DNA from 3 places in the Streptomyces sp. NBC_01450 genome. Region 3 is predicted to be linked to each of the others. Evidence: riboswitches for the same ligand, from Rfam matches in the RefSeq annotation. Region 3 holds a riboswitch; each other region holds the start of a gene.
What was found. A riboswitch is a leader RNA that binds a small molecule or an ion and turns the genes downstream of it on or off. The one in region 3 is predicted to bind cobalamin.
Positions count from the first base shown of each region.

Region 1: linked by a shared signal. The riboswitch ahead of OG568_RS41535 (ABC transporter substrate-binding protein) and the one ahead of OG568_RS43270 (CbtB domain-containing protein) in region 3 are both predicted to bind cobalamin.
Region 2: linked by a shared signal. The riboswitch ahead of OG568_RS19160 (ribonucleoside-diphosphate reductase subunit alpha) and the one ahead of OG568_RS43270 (CbtB domain-containing protein) in region 3 are both predicted to bind cobalamin.

Region 1 is NZ_CP109480.1:9,314,004-9,317,216, reverse strand. Features, by position in the region: gene OG568_RS41540 (FecCD family ABC transporter permease) at 1-766, opposite strand, end outside; gene OG568_RS41535 (ABC transporter substrate-binding protein) at 763-1,797, opposite strand; cobalamin riboswitch at 1,851-2,028, opposite strand; partial or broken gene OG568_RS41530 (ImmA/IrrE family metallo-endopeptidase) at 2,139-3,038, opposite strand.
Region 2 is NZ_CP109480.1:4,307,159-4,310,371, forward strand. Features, by position in the region: gene mctP (monocarboxylate uptake permease MctP) at 1-993, shown strand, start outside; gene OG568_RS19155 (GNAT family N-acetyltransferase) at 1,243-1,749, shown strand; cobalamin riboswitch at 1,802-1,940, shown strand; gene OG568_RS19160 (ribonucleoside-diphosphate reductase subunit alpha) at 2,061-3,213, shown strand, end outside.
Region 3 is NZ_CP109480.1:9,703,759-9,706,971, reverse strand. Features, by position in the region: gene OG568_RS43275 (CbtA family protein) at 63-815, opposite strand; gene OG568_RS43270 (CbtB domain-containing protein) at 839-1,060, opposite strand; cobalamin riboswitch at 1,096-1,244, opposite strand; gene OG568_RS43265 (LacI family DNA-binding transcriptional regulator) at 1,442-2,488, opposite strand; gene OG568_RS43260 (phytanoyl-CoA dioxygenase family protein) at 2,597-3,213, shown strand, end outside.

The DNA.
Region 1 (3,213 bases), 390 kb from region 3:
CCAGGGCTGCGGTGAGCAGCGCGGTCACGCACAGCAGGATCAGCCGGGTGCGGGCGACGCGGACTCCGAGTGAGGCGGCGGTCTCCTCTCCGAAGGCAAACGCGTCCAGGGTACGGGCGTGGCCGAGACAGACCAGGAGGACGACGGCCAAGGCGACCGTGCAGAGCAGCACCTGGTCCCAGTCGGCGCCCGTGAGGGAACCCAGCATCCAGAACAGCACTCCCCGGGTGGTCTCAGCGTCGGCGGAGGTCAGCACGATGAACGAGGTCAGCGCGGAGAACAGTTGCATGGCCGCGACCCCGGACAGCACCACACGGTCGACACTGTCGCCGAGGATGTGGCTGAGCAGCAGCACCAGCACGAAGGAGAGCAGCGCGCCGAGGAAGGCGCCCGCCGACAGAGACACGACTCCCCCGCCCACCCCCAGCACGACCACGGCGACTGCTCCCGTGGACGCACCGGAGGACACCCCGAGCACGAACGGATCGGCCAGCGGGTTGCGCAGCAGCGACTGCATGACGGCCCCGCACACGGCGAGCCCTGCCCCGCACACGGCGGCGAGCAGGGTCCGGGGCATACGCAGGTTCCACACGATGCCGTCGCGCAGCGGTGCCAACGTGCTGTCCCCGAAGCCCAGATGGGCCGCGACGGACGCCCACACGTCGCCCGTGGAGATGTCGGCGGGCCCGATCGTCACGGCGACGGCGACCGACGTGAGCAACGCGACCAGTCCGCCGCCGGTCATCAGCAGGAGACGGGTGCTCACTTGGCGAGCCCGAAGTCCCGCAGCCCGGCGGCGACCTTCTCGATCCCTTCGACCGTACGGATGGACGGGTTCATCGCCTGCCCGCTGAGCAGGACGTACCGCTTCTTCTTCACCGCGGTCAGGTTGCGGGTGACGGGGTTGGTCTCCAGGAAATGGATCTTGGCCTGCGCAGTCTCCGCGGTCTGCTGCTTGCGGGTCAGGTCGCCGATCACGATGACGCCGGGGTCGCGGTCGGCGACGGTCTCCCAGCTGATCTGGGGCCACTCGTCGTGGGTGTCGGCGAAGGCGTTCTTCGCGCCGACCGCGCGGGTGATGGCGCCCGGCGCGCCACAGCAGCCGGCCAAGTAGGGCGACTGGGAGTTGGCGAACCAGTACATGAGGGAGACGCCGGAGGCGTGCAGCCCGGCGGTGGCTTCGCGCACCCGCTGCTGCAGCTCGGCGACGAGTTTCTCGCCGCGTTGCTCGATGCCGAACGCCCGTGCCAGGTCACGTATTTCGTCGTACATGACGTCGAGCGTGAGCGATGTGCTTCGCGATCCGTCGCCACCGTCGTCGTTGTCCTTGCCCGCCGAACAGTCGGAGGGCGAGACGTACGTCGGAACGCCCAGCTCCTCGAACTGCGACCGAGTGGCTACGCCACCCTTGCCGAGGGTGGAGACGAACGACGCGGTGACGAAGTCGGGTTCGGCGTCCAGGACCCTCTCGAAGGAGGGCGCGTCGTCCGCGAGCCGTGGCACGGACGCGTTGGCCTTCCCCAGCCTCTTCATCACCGGGTCGGTCCAGGTCGCTGTGCCGGCCATGCGTTCGGCGAGACCGAGGGAGAGCAGGATCTCCGTGGTGCCCTGGTTCAGGGAGACGGCCCGCTTCGGGGCCGACTTCAAGGTGACCTTGTGGCCGCAGTTGTCGATGGTCACTGGGTAGCCCGCGGCGGCGGACTTCCCGGGGTCATCGGTGCCGCTCTTCGAGCCGCCACAGGCGGTGAGCAGCAGGGCGGACGCGAGGAGAAGTGCGGGGGTGCGGAGCACGGGCATGCCTCGGGGTCGGGGCTCGTACGCGGAGCCTGGCCTACGGACGTCCCTCCGCGCGGGGCGCGAAGGTGCCAGCAGGTATTCGGACTCGGGTTCGTCCGGACAGGGCGCCTTCCCGGTCTCCCAGTGGCGTTCTGTGCCCCGCCCGTCCCCCTCACCGCTGCGCGTCAGTTCCGGATTCGCACCGGATTCCCTGGCCTCGGGTGTGGCTCGACTGGCCTGATGAGGCTATCAAGCCCGTCGTAAGGTCAGTTCGTGCGATCGGTCACTGGATACGGGACGAACGTGCTGGTGTTCTCGTCGATCCGCAGGGACTGGCCGAGTGGCGGTGCTGCGCTCTGGGGGCAGACGGTCTCGTAGCCGAGGCCGTAGCGGTCGGTGAGGCGTTCGATGTCGTAGCGTTCCTCTTCTGCGGCCGAGTGGCAGGCGGTGTACGGCAGAATCAGCGCCGCCGCGAAGTAGTGGGCGATGCCGATGCGGGCCAGGTCACGGACGGAGGAACCGGGCGGGAAGTCCTCGCCGGCCTGACGGTCCAGTTCGTCGCCGTATTCGAGCAGGGCGAGCTGAGTGGCCATGCGGAACGCGCGCTGGCCGGGACGCAGGCGTGTGGACAGGAACAGGGTCCGGCTCGGCTCGTCGTAGTGGTGCAGGCGCTCGCCGGTCTCGGCCGCCAGTCGCACACCATGCCGATCGGTGAGGCGCGCGCCGAGGGCCCTTGCGACCTCGCCCGGGCGGACGCCGATCTCCTCGGCCAGCCGTTCCGCCGCGAGGTCGGTGTCGTGCAGGTAGTTCTGGCGGCGGTAGAAGAAGTCGCGGATCTCCTCGTGCGGCGAGCGGGAGGCCTCCCGCCCGGCGTCCCGACCGTCGGCCGTACCGGCGAGCCGTTCGGCCAGGAGCTGGTTGCGGCGGCCGAGATCGAGCAGGACCTGGGCAACGCCGGGCATGCGCGCGGCGAGGTCCGTGAGGTCGGACGGTGACACCCGGGCCTCGGCGAGTTCGCCGACCAATGCCTCGCGCAGATCAGCCACCAGCCTGCTCGTGTCACGCTCCGAAAAGAAGGCCGGGTCGACGCCGAAGGTCTCGGTGAGCCTGAGCAGGACCGGCACGGTGAGCGGGCGGGAGTCGTGCTCCATCTGGTTCAGATAACTGGGCGAGATGCCGAGGACTCGGGCCAGCTCGGCCTGGCTCATCCGGCGTTCCTCGCGCAGCCGCCGCAGCCGTGCTCCCGCGTAGATCTTGCTCACCGCGCTCCTCACGTCGCCGGGGACGGACGATCGTCAGCGTAGGCGACGAACGACCCGCCGCCCCCTTCGCGAACTTGGCAAAAGGCGCTGTGAAGATTCGCAGAAGTCAGCAGACATCCATGCTTGATGGCACTCAGTGCCAGTGTCAGAGTTTCAGTGCGGCCCTCCGGACCTT
Region 2 (3,213 bases), 5.4 Mb from region 3:
ATAGTGATCGCGGTGGCCATCATCTACATCCCGATCAAGCTGGGCGGGTTCGACGAGATATTCAAGGCCGCGGGCGACAAGTACACGGCGGCGGGGGCCGGCGGGCTCGTGCCCGCCCAGGCGGGCCAGTGGACGTACGCCACCCTCGCGCTCGGCTCGGCGCTCGCGCTGTTCATGTACCCGCACTCGATCACGGCGACGCTCTCCAGCCGCAGCCGTGAGGTGATCCGCCGCAACACCACGATCCTTCCTCTCTACTCCCTGATGCTGGGCCTGCTGGCCCTGCTCGGGTTCATGGCGATCGCGGCCGGGGTCAAGGTCACCAACGGCCAGCTCGCCATCCCCCAGCTCTTCGAGAACATGTTCCCGGACTGGTTCGCCGGGGTGGCCTTCGCGGCGATCGGCATCGGGGCGCTCGTTCCGGCGGCCATCATGTCCATCGCGGCCGCGAACCTCTTCACCCGCAACATCTACAAGGACTTCATCAAGCCCGACGCGACCCCGGAACAGGAGACCAGGGTTTCGAAACTGGTCTCGCTCCTGGTGAAGGTGGGCGCGCTGGTCTTCGTCCTGACGATGGACAAGACGGTCGCGATCAACTTCCAGCTCCTGGGCGGCATCTGGATCCTCCAGACCTTCCCGGCGCTGGTCGGCGGCCTGTTCACCCGGTGGTTCCACCGCTGGGCGCTGCTCGGGGGCTGGGCCGTGGGCATGCTGTACGGCACGCTCGCCGCGTACGGGGTCGCCTCTCCCACCCAGAAGCACTTCGGCGGCAGTTCCAAGGAGATCCCGGGCATCGGGGAGATCGGCTACATCGGTCTGACGGCCTTCGTCCTGAACGTCGTGGTCACCGTCGTCCTCACCTTCGCCCTCCGCGCCTTCAAGGCGCCCGACGGCATCGACGAGACGTCTCCGGAGGACTACACGGCGGACGCGGGCGACCCGGGCGTCGAGGCGGAGCTTCCCCCGGCCACGGCCGGTTCCGCCCACTGAGCCGGGGGCTCCGCCCCCAGGCCCCCGGGTACGTGTGTTGACTGCGGGTGGGTGGGGGCTTGGCGCGCAGTTCCCCGCGCCCCTGGGGCACGGGGCTGCGCCCCGGCGCCCCAGGCTTTCAGGGGCGCGGGGAACTGCGCGACCAGCCCCCACCGGGCCCGCAGCCGAAGAACCGCACCAACAACCCCCACGGGCCGTCGGACGAAAATCCGGCGGCCCGTTCCCGCGCCCTGTTGCACACTCACCGGCATGGACATCCGCATCAGACACGCCCGCCCCCACGAATACGCCCGCATCGGCGAGATCACCGCGCAGGCCTACCTCGGCGACGGTCTGCTCGACTTCGGGGAGAGCGACGAGTACCTCGGCGAGTTGCGGGACGTGGCGAAGCGGGCCGCCGCCGCGGAGGTCCTCGTCGCCGTGGACCACGGCCACCTCCTCGGCGCCGTGACCTTCGTACCGCACGGCGGCCCCATGGCCGACATAGCCCTCCCCGGCGAAGCCGAGATCCGTATGCTCGCCGTCGCGCGTGAGTCCCGCGGCCGCGGCGCCGGCGAGACCCTCGTCCGCGCCTGCGTCGACCACGCACGCGCCACCGCCGGCTGCGTACGCGTCGTGCTCTCCACCCAGCGCACCATGCACGCCGCCCACCGCATCTACGAACGCCTCGGCTTCACCCGTACCCCCGACCGCGACTGGAACCCGATCCCCGACCTCGACGACATCACTCTCCTCACCTATGAGTTGACACTCTGACACCAGCGCGACACAACATGTGGGGGTGTCACCGCGGCCCGGCACAAGATGTATGCTCATGCTCGCTGTCGCCGCAGGGGAATCCGGTGCGAATCCGGAACTGTCCCGCAACGGTGTACTTGTACGTGTTCGCGCATCCGCGCCCACGCACTCGCGTCAGTCCGAGGACCTGCCGACAGCGCGCCCGGCCATCCGGCCCGGGTGCATGACGTCCGGGCCTCGCGGAATGGGTCGGTGGACGCGACGCCGTGTGCGCTCGTGAGCTGCCCTGCCCTCCGCCAGGCCCCGTGCCGAGCGAGGGAGAGCCCCAAGTGACCATCGCGCCAGCCGACCCGGCTTCAGCTACCGCTTTCGCACAGCAGGAGCGGAAGCAGGTCCCGGTGGAGACGGACGGTCCCGGTACCACGCTGCTGCGTACCCTGACCGACCTCACCGCCGACCTCCCCGACGCCGACCCCAGCCGGGTCGCCGCCGCCACGCTGCGCGGCCGGTCCGCGCGCGCGGACGACACGGAGCTGCGCGAGCTGGCCACCGAGGCGGCCGCGGGCCTCATCTCGGAGGACCCCGTCTACTCCCGGCTGGCGGCCAGGCTGCTGACGATCAGCATCGCGGCGGAGGCCGCCTCGCAGGGCGTCACGTCCTTCTCCGAGTCGATCGCCACCGGCCACCGCGAGGGCCTGATCGCCGACCGCACGGCGGAGTTCGTCCAGTTGCACACGGCCCGGCTGGACGCCCTGATCGACACCGACGGCGACGACCGCTTCGGCTACTTCGGCCTGCGGACCCTGCACAGCCGCTATCTGCTCCGGCACCCGATCACCCGCAAGGTCATCGAGACGCCCCAGCACTTCATGCTGCGCGTGGCGTCGGGCCTGGCCGAGGACACTGCGCTCGATTCAAAAGCGGGGCACCGGGCCCTGGACGAGGTCGCGGCGCTCTACGGGCTCATGAGCCGCCTCGACTACCTCCCCTCCTCCCCCACGCTGTTCAACTCCGGTACGCGGCACCCGCAGATGTCGTCCTGCTACCTCCTCGACTCCCCGCTGGACGAGCTGGACTCCATCTACGACCGCTACCACCAGGTGGCCCGCCTCTCGAAGCACGCGGGCGGCATCGGACTGTCGTACTCCCGGATCCGTTCGCGCGGTTCGCTGATCCGCGGTACGAACGGGCACTCCAACGGCATCGTGCCGTTCCTGAAGACCCTCGACGCCTCCGTCGCCGCCGTGAACCAGGGCGGCCGGCGCAAGGGCGCGGCCGCGGTCTACCTGGAGACCTGGCACTCCGACATCGAGGAGTTCCTCGAGCTGCGCGACAACACCGGTGAGGACGCCCGCCGTACGCACAACCTGAACCTCGCGCACTGGATCCCGGACGAGTTCATGCGCCGGGTCGACACCGACGGGCAGTGGTCCCTCTTCTCCCCCTCCGATGTGCCCGAGCTGGTCGACCTGTGGGGCGACG
Region 3 (3,213 bases):
CCGGAAAACGCGAGAGGGCCCCCGGAAGGTTCCGTGGGCCCTCACTCGTGTGTCGGGTCATGTCAGTTGGGGACGGCGACCGACCGGCTCGCGGTGGCCGTCACCGGCTTGGGATTCAGCAACCGCTCGGCCAACTCGCCGAAGACCAGGCCGAATCCGCCCCACAGGACGGTCTGGATGGCCAGCGCGGAGAGACGGAACCGCCACAGCAGGGTGGCGGGGAAGTCCTTCGGCACCTCATTGATGACCGGCAGGAAGGCATACGCCAGACCGATCACGACGGCGAAGGCGGCCACCGCGGAGACGGTGGCGTACCAGGTGCCGAGCCTGGGTGCCAGCCGTTTGCCCAGGATGGTGGCGGCGATCGCGAGGAGCACGCTGAGCAGCATCATCAGGAAGTACAGCGTGGTCCGCTTGCCGATGGTGTCGGCGTTGCCGACCGACGGCGGGTTGGCCGGGTACTTCAGGAAGGGCACGACGTACACGGCCAGCAGCGCGCAGCCGGACAGCAGCAGTGCGGTCGCCCGCGGGCCGAACCGGCCGACGCGACCGAGCGCGAAACAGAACGCGAGCGCCGCGATGCCGCCGAAGGCGACGCCGTAGAGCAGGACGCCGGTGGCGAGACCGGCGGTGGACTGCAAGGAGCGGGAGACGACTTCCATCTCGTGCTCGTGGGAGTGCGCTTCCTCGAAGCTGATCGCGCTGTCGACGTTCGGCTCGCCGAGGAAGTAGGCGGCGAGCAGGGCGAGCAGGCCGGCACCGAGGCCGGCGAGCATGCCCCGCACGAGAAGGTTTCTTACCGTTGCGGAGTTCATGACGGTGCTGGGGTTCCCCTCGGTCAGTGGCAGGGGAAACCGAGCAGGTGGCGGGCGTCGTGCACCCACTCGTGGACGTCCTCACCGGAGACGACGGCGGTGGCGCCCTGTTCGGCGCCGACGAAGTACAGCAGGACGAGCATCAGAATGCCGAAGAAGACCGCCCACGGAGCTATCGCCTTGAGCGGCAGCTTGGCGGGAACGACGGGGGTGGTGGCTGTCGGCTGGGCGACGGTCTGCGCCATGGCAGGACCTCCTCGGGAGTTCGCGTCCCATCTCGGTGGTGCACTGGACGACGGCTACGGGTCTGACTCACAAGAGGTCCCAGCGGGTTGGAGCTTCTCGTTCACAGTGGCGCGACCGTGCCGGTTTCCCACCGGCTTCCGTCTTGCCGTCGTCGATATCGCACCGACCGTACCGCGTGTCGGGTACGGGGCCAAGACCGCGCCACGTGGGGTGATCTTCCTCTCGCGCCGGGTGGCCGATCCCGTGTGCACAGCGGGTCGACGGTGACGGAACTCGGCCGGCCGCCAGGACCTGTCCGGCGGAGTCGTCTCCTCCGCGGGAGGCTGTCCGCCCGCGGGGGCCGCGAGCGTCACCGACCGCGCGAAGGCTCGGAGCGGGTTTCAGTCGACGACCGGCACGGACGGAGCACCTGGTGGCATGTTGAACGGCGTGACCACCTGGATCGCCGAGGGCAGCGACGGGCCGTCGTCGGGCAGCGCCTTGTGGGCGCGCATGATGATCTGGCAGGCGCGGCGCATGTCCTGGCGCAGGTCATGGTGGAGGACCGCGGACAGGCGGCCCTCGCGCAGCAGGCGGGTGTTGTCGTGGTCGAGGTCGTGGGCGATGAACACCGCGCACTCCCGCCCGAGTACGTCGAAGGCGCCGAGGGTGGCGAGGTTGCCCCCGCCCGCGGAGTAGACGGCGATGATGTCCTCGTCCCGCTCGAGCGCCTCCAGGACGAGATCGTGCTGGGTGGCGTCCAGGCCGTCGCTGTCGGTGACCTCCACCAGGGATCGCCTGGGGTCGGCGAGGCGCATCGCGCCACGGAAGCCCATCTCGCGTTCCTCCTCGCCTCGAAAGGAGCCCCGGCTGATGGTGGTGAGCACGTTGCCGGGCCGTTTGCCCAGCCACTGTCCGAGGAGGTAGGCGGCGGTGGCGCCGGCCGCGCGGTTGTCGATGCCGACGTACGCCAGGCGCGCGCTGTGGGGCAGGTCGGTCACCAGGGTGACGACGGGGATGCCGGCCGCGGCCAGCCGGGCGACCGCAGCCGCGATCTCCGGTTCGTCGGGGGCCTTGAGGATCACACCCCGCGTACCGCGCTTCGCGATCTTGTCCAGGGTTCCGATCAGTTCGGCGGGAGGGCAAGTCTCGCGGAAGTGGAAGCGCGAGCGCACGAGTGCGGGATGCAGGGAGGGCAGTTCGGCTTCGAGTGCGTCCCGTACCGCGGTGGAGAACCGCTCCGGGGTCTGCATCACGATGTCGATCATGAAGGTGCGGCCCCCGAGCCGGACCTGGCTCTGCTGGCGGTCCAGGTCCTTGATGGCTTCGTGCACCTCCCTGATGGTGCTCTCCGTCACGTTGCCCCGCTGGTTGAGGACGCGGTCGACCGTGGCCGTGCCCAGTCCGGCCTGCCGGGCGATTTCCCTGATCGGGTAGCGGTGTCGCATGACTGACCCCAAAGGCCGTTGATGGATTTTTGATGCACCGATAAGCATTGAATGATGGGTTCGGGTTCTCAAGACTGGCAGAAATGCACGGACTGCGAAAGGACTCGGATGTCTCCCGTAACCGCAGGAGCGCGCACTTGGTTGACCGAGGCGGACTGCGATCTCGACGTGTTCCGCTCACTCGTGGAGCAGCGCACCGACCCCGCCGACCACCCCTCGGCCGAGCGGGTCGAACAGAACGTCCCGCTCTACGACAGCGATCGGCTCCGCTCTCTGGCGAGCTCCCCGGAGGGTCGTCGGAGCGTGCAGGACGAGTTGGTCCGGGCCCTGTCGGACGGGCCCGGCATCGTGGTCCTCAAGGGCGCCTTCCCGGACGCGGCCGTCGTGGACCGGGCATCGGACGCCTTCCGCACGCTGATCGAGGAGGAGCGCGCGAGCGGCACGGCCCGCGGCGACCACTTCGCCAAGCCCGGCGCCAACGACCGCGTCTGGAACGCCTTGGACAAGGTGGCCGTACGGGCGCCCGAGGTGTTCGCCGACTACTACGCCAACGACGTTCTGGAGCTGATCGCCGAGGCCTGGCTGGGTCCCGCCTACCAGGTCACCTCACAGGTCAACGTGGTCAACCCGGGCGGCGCGGCGCAGAACGTCCACCGCGACTACCACCTCGGCTTCCTCTCCCAGGAGCGGGCGGCGGCCTATCCCGCGCACGTCCACCGGCTCTC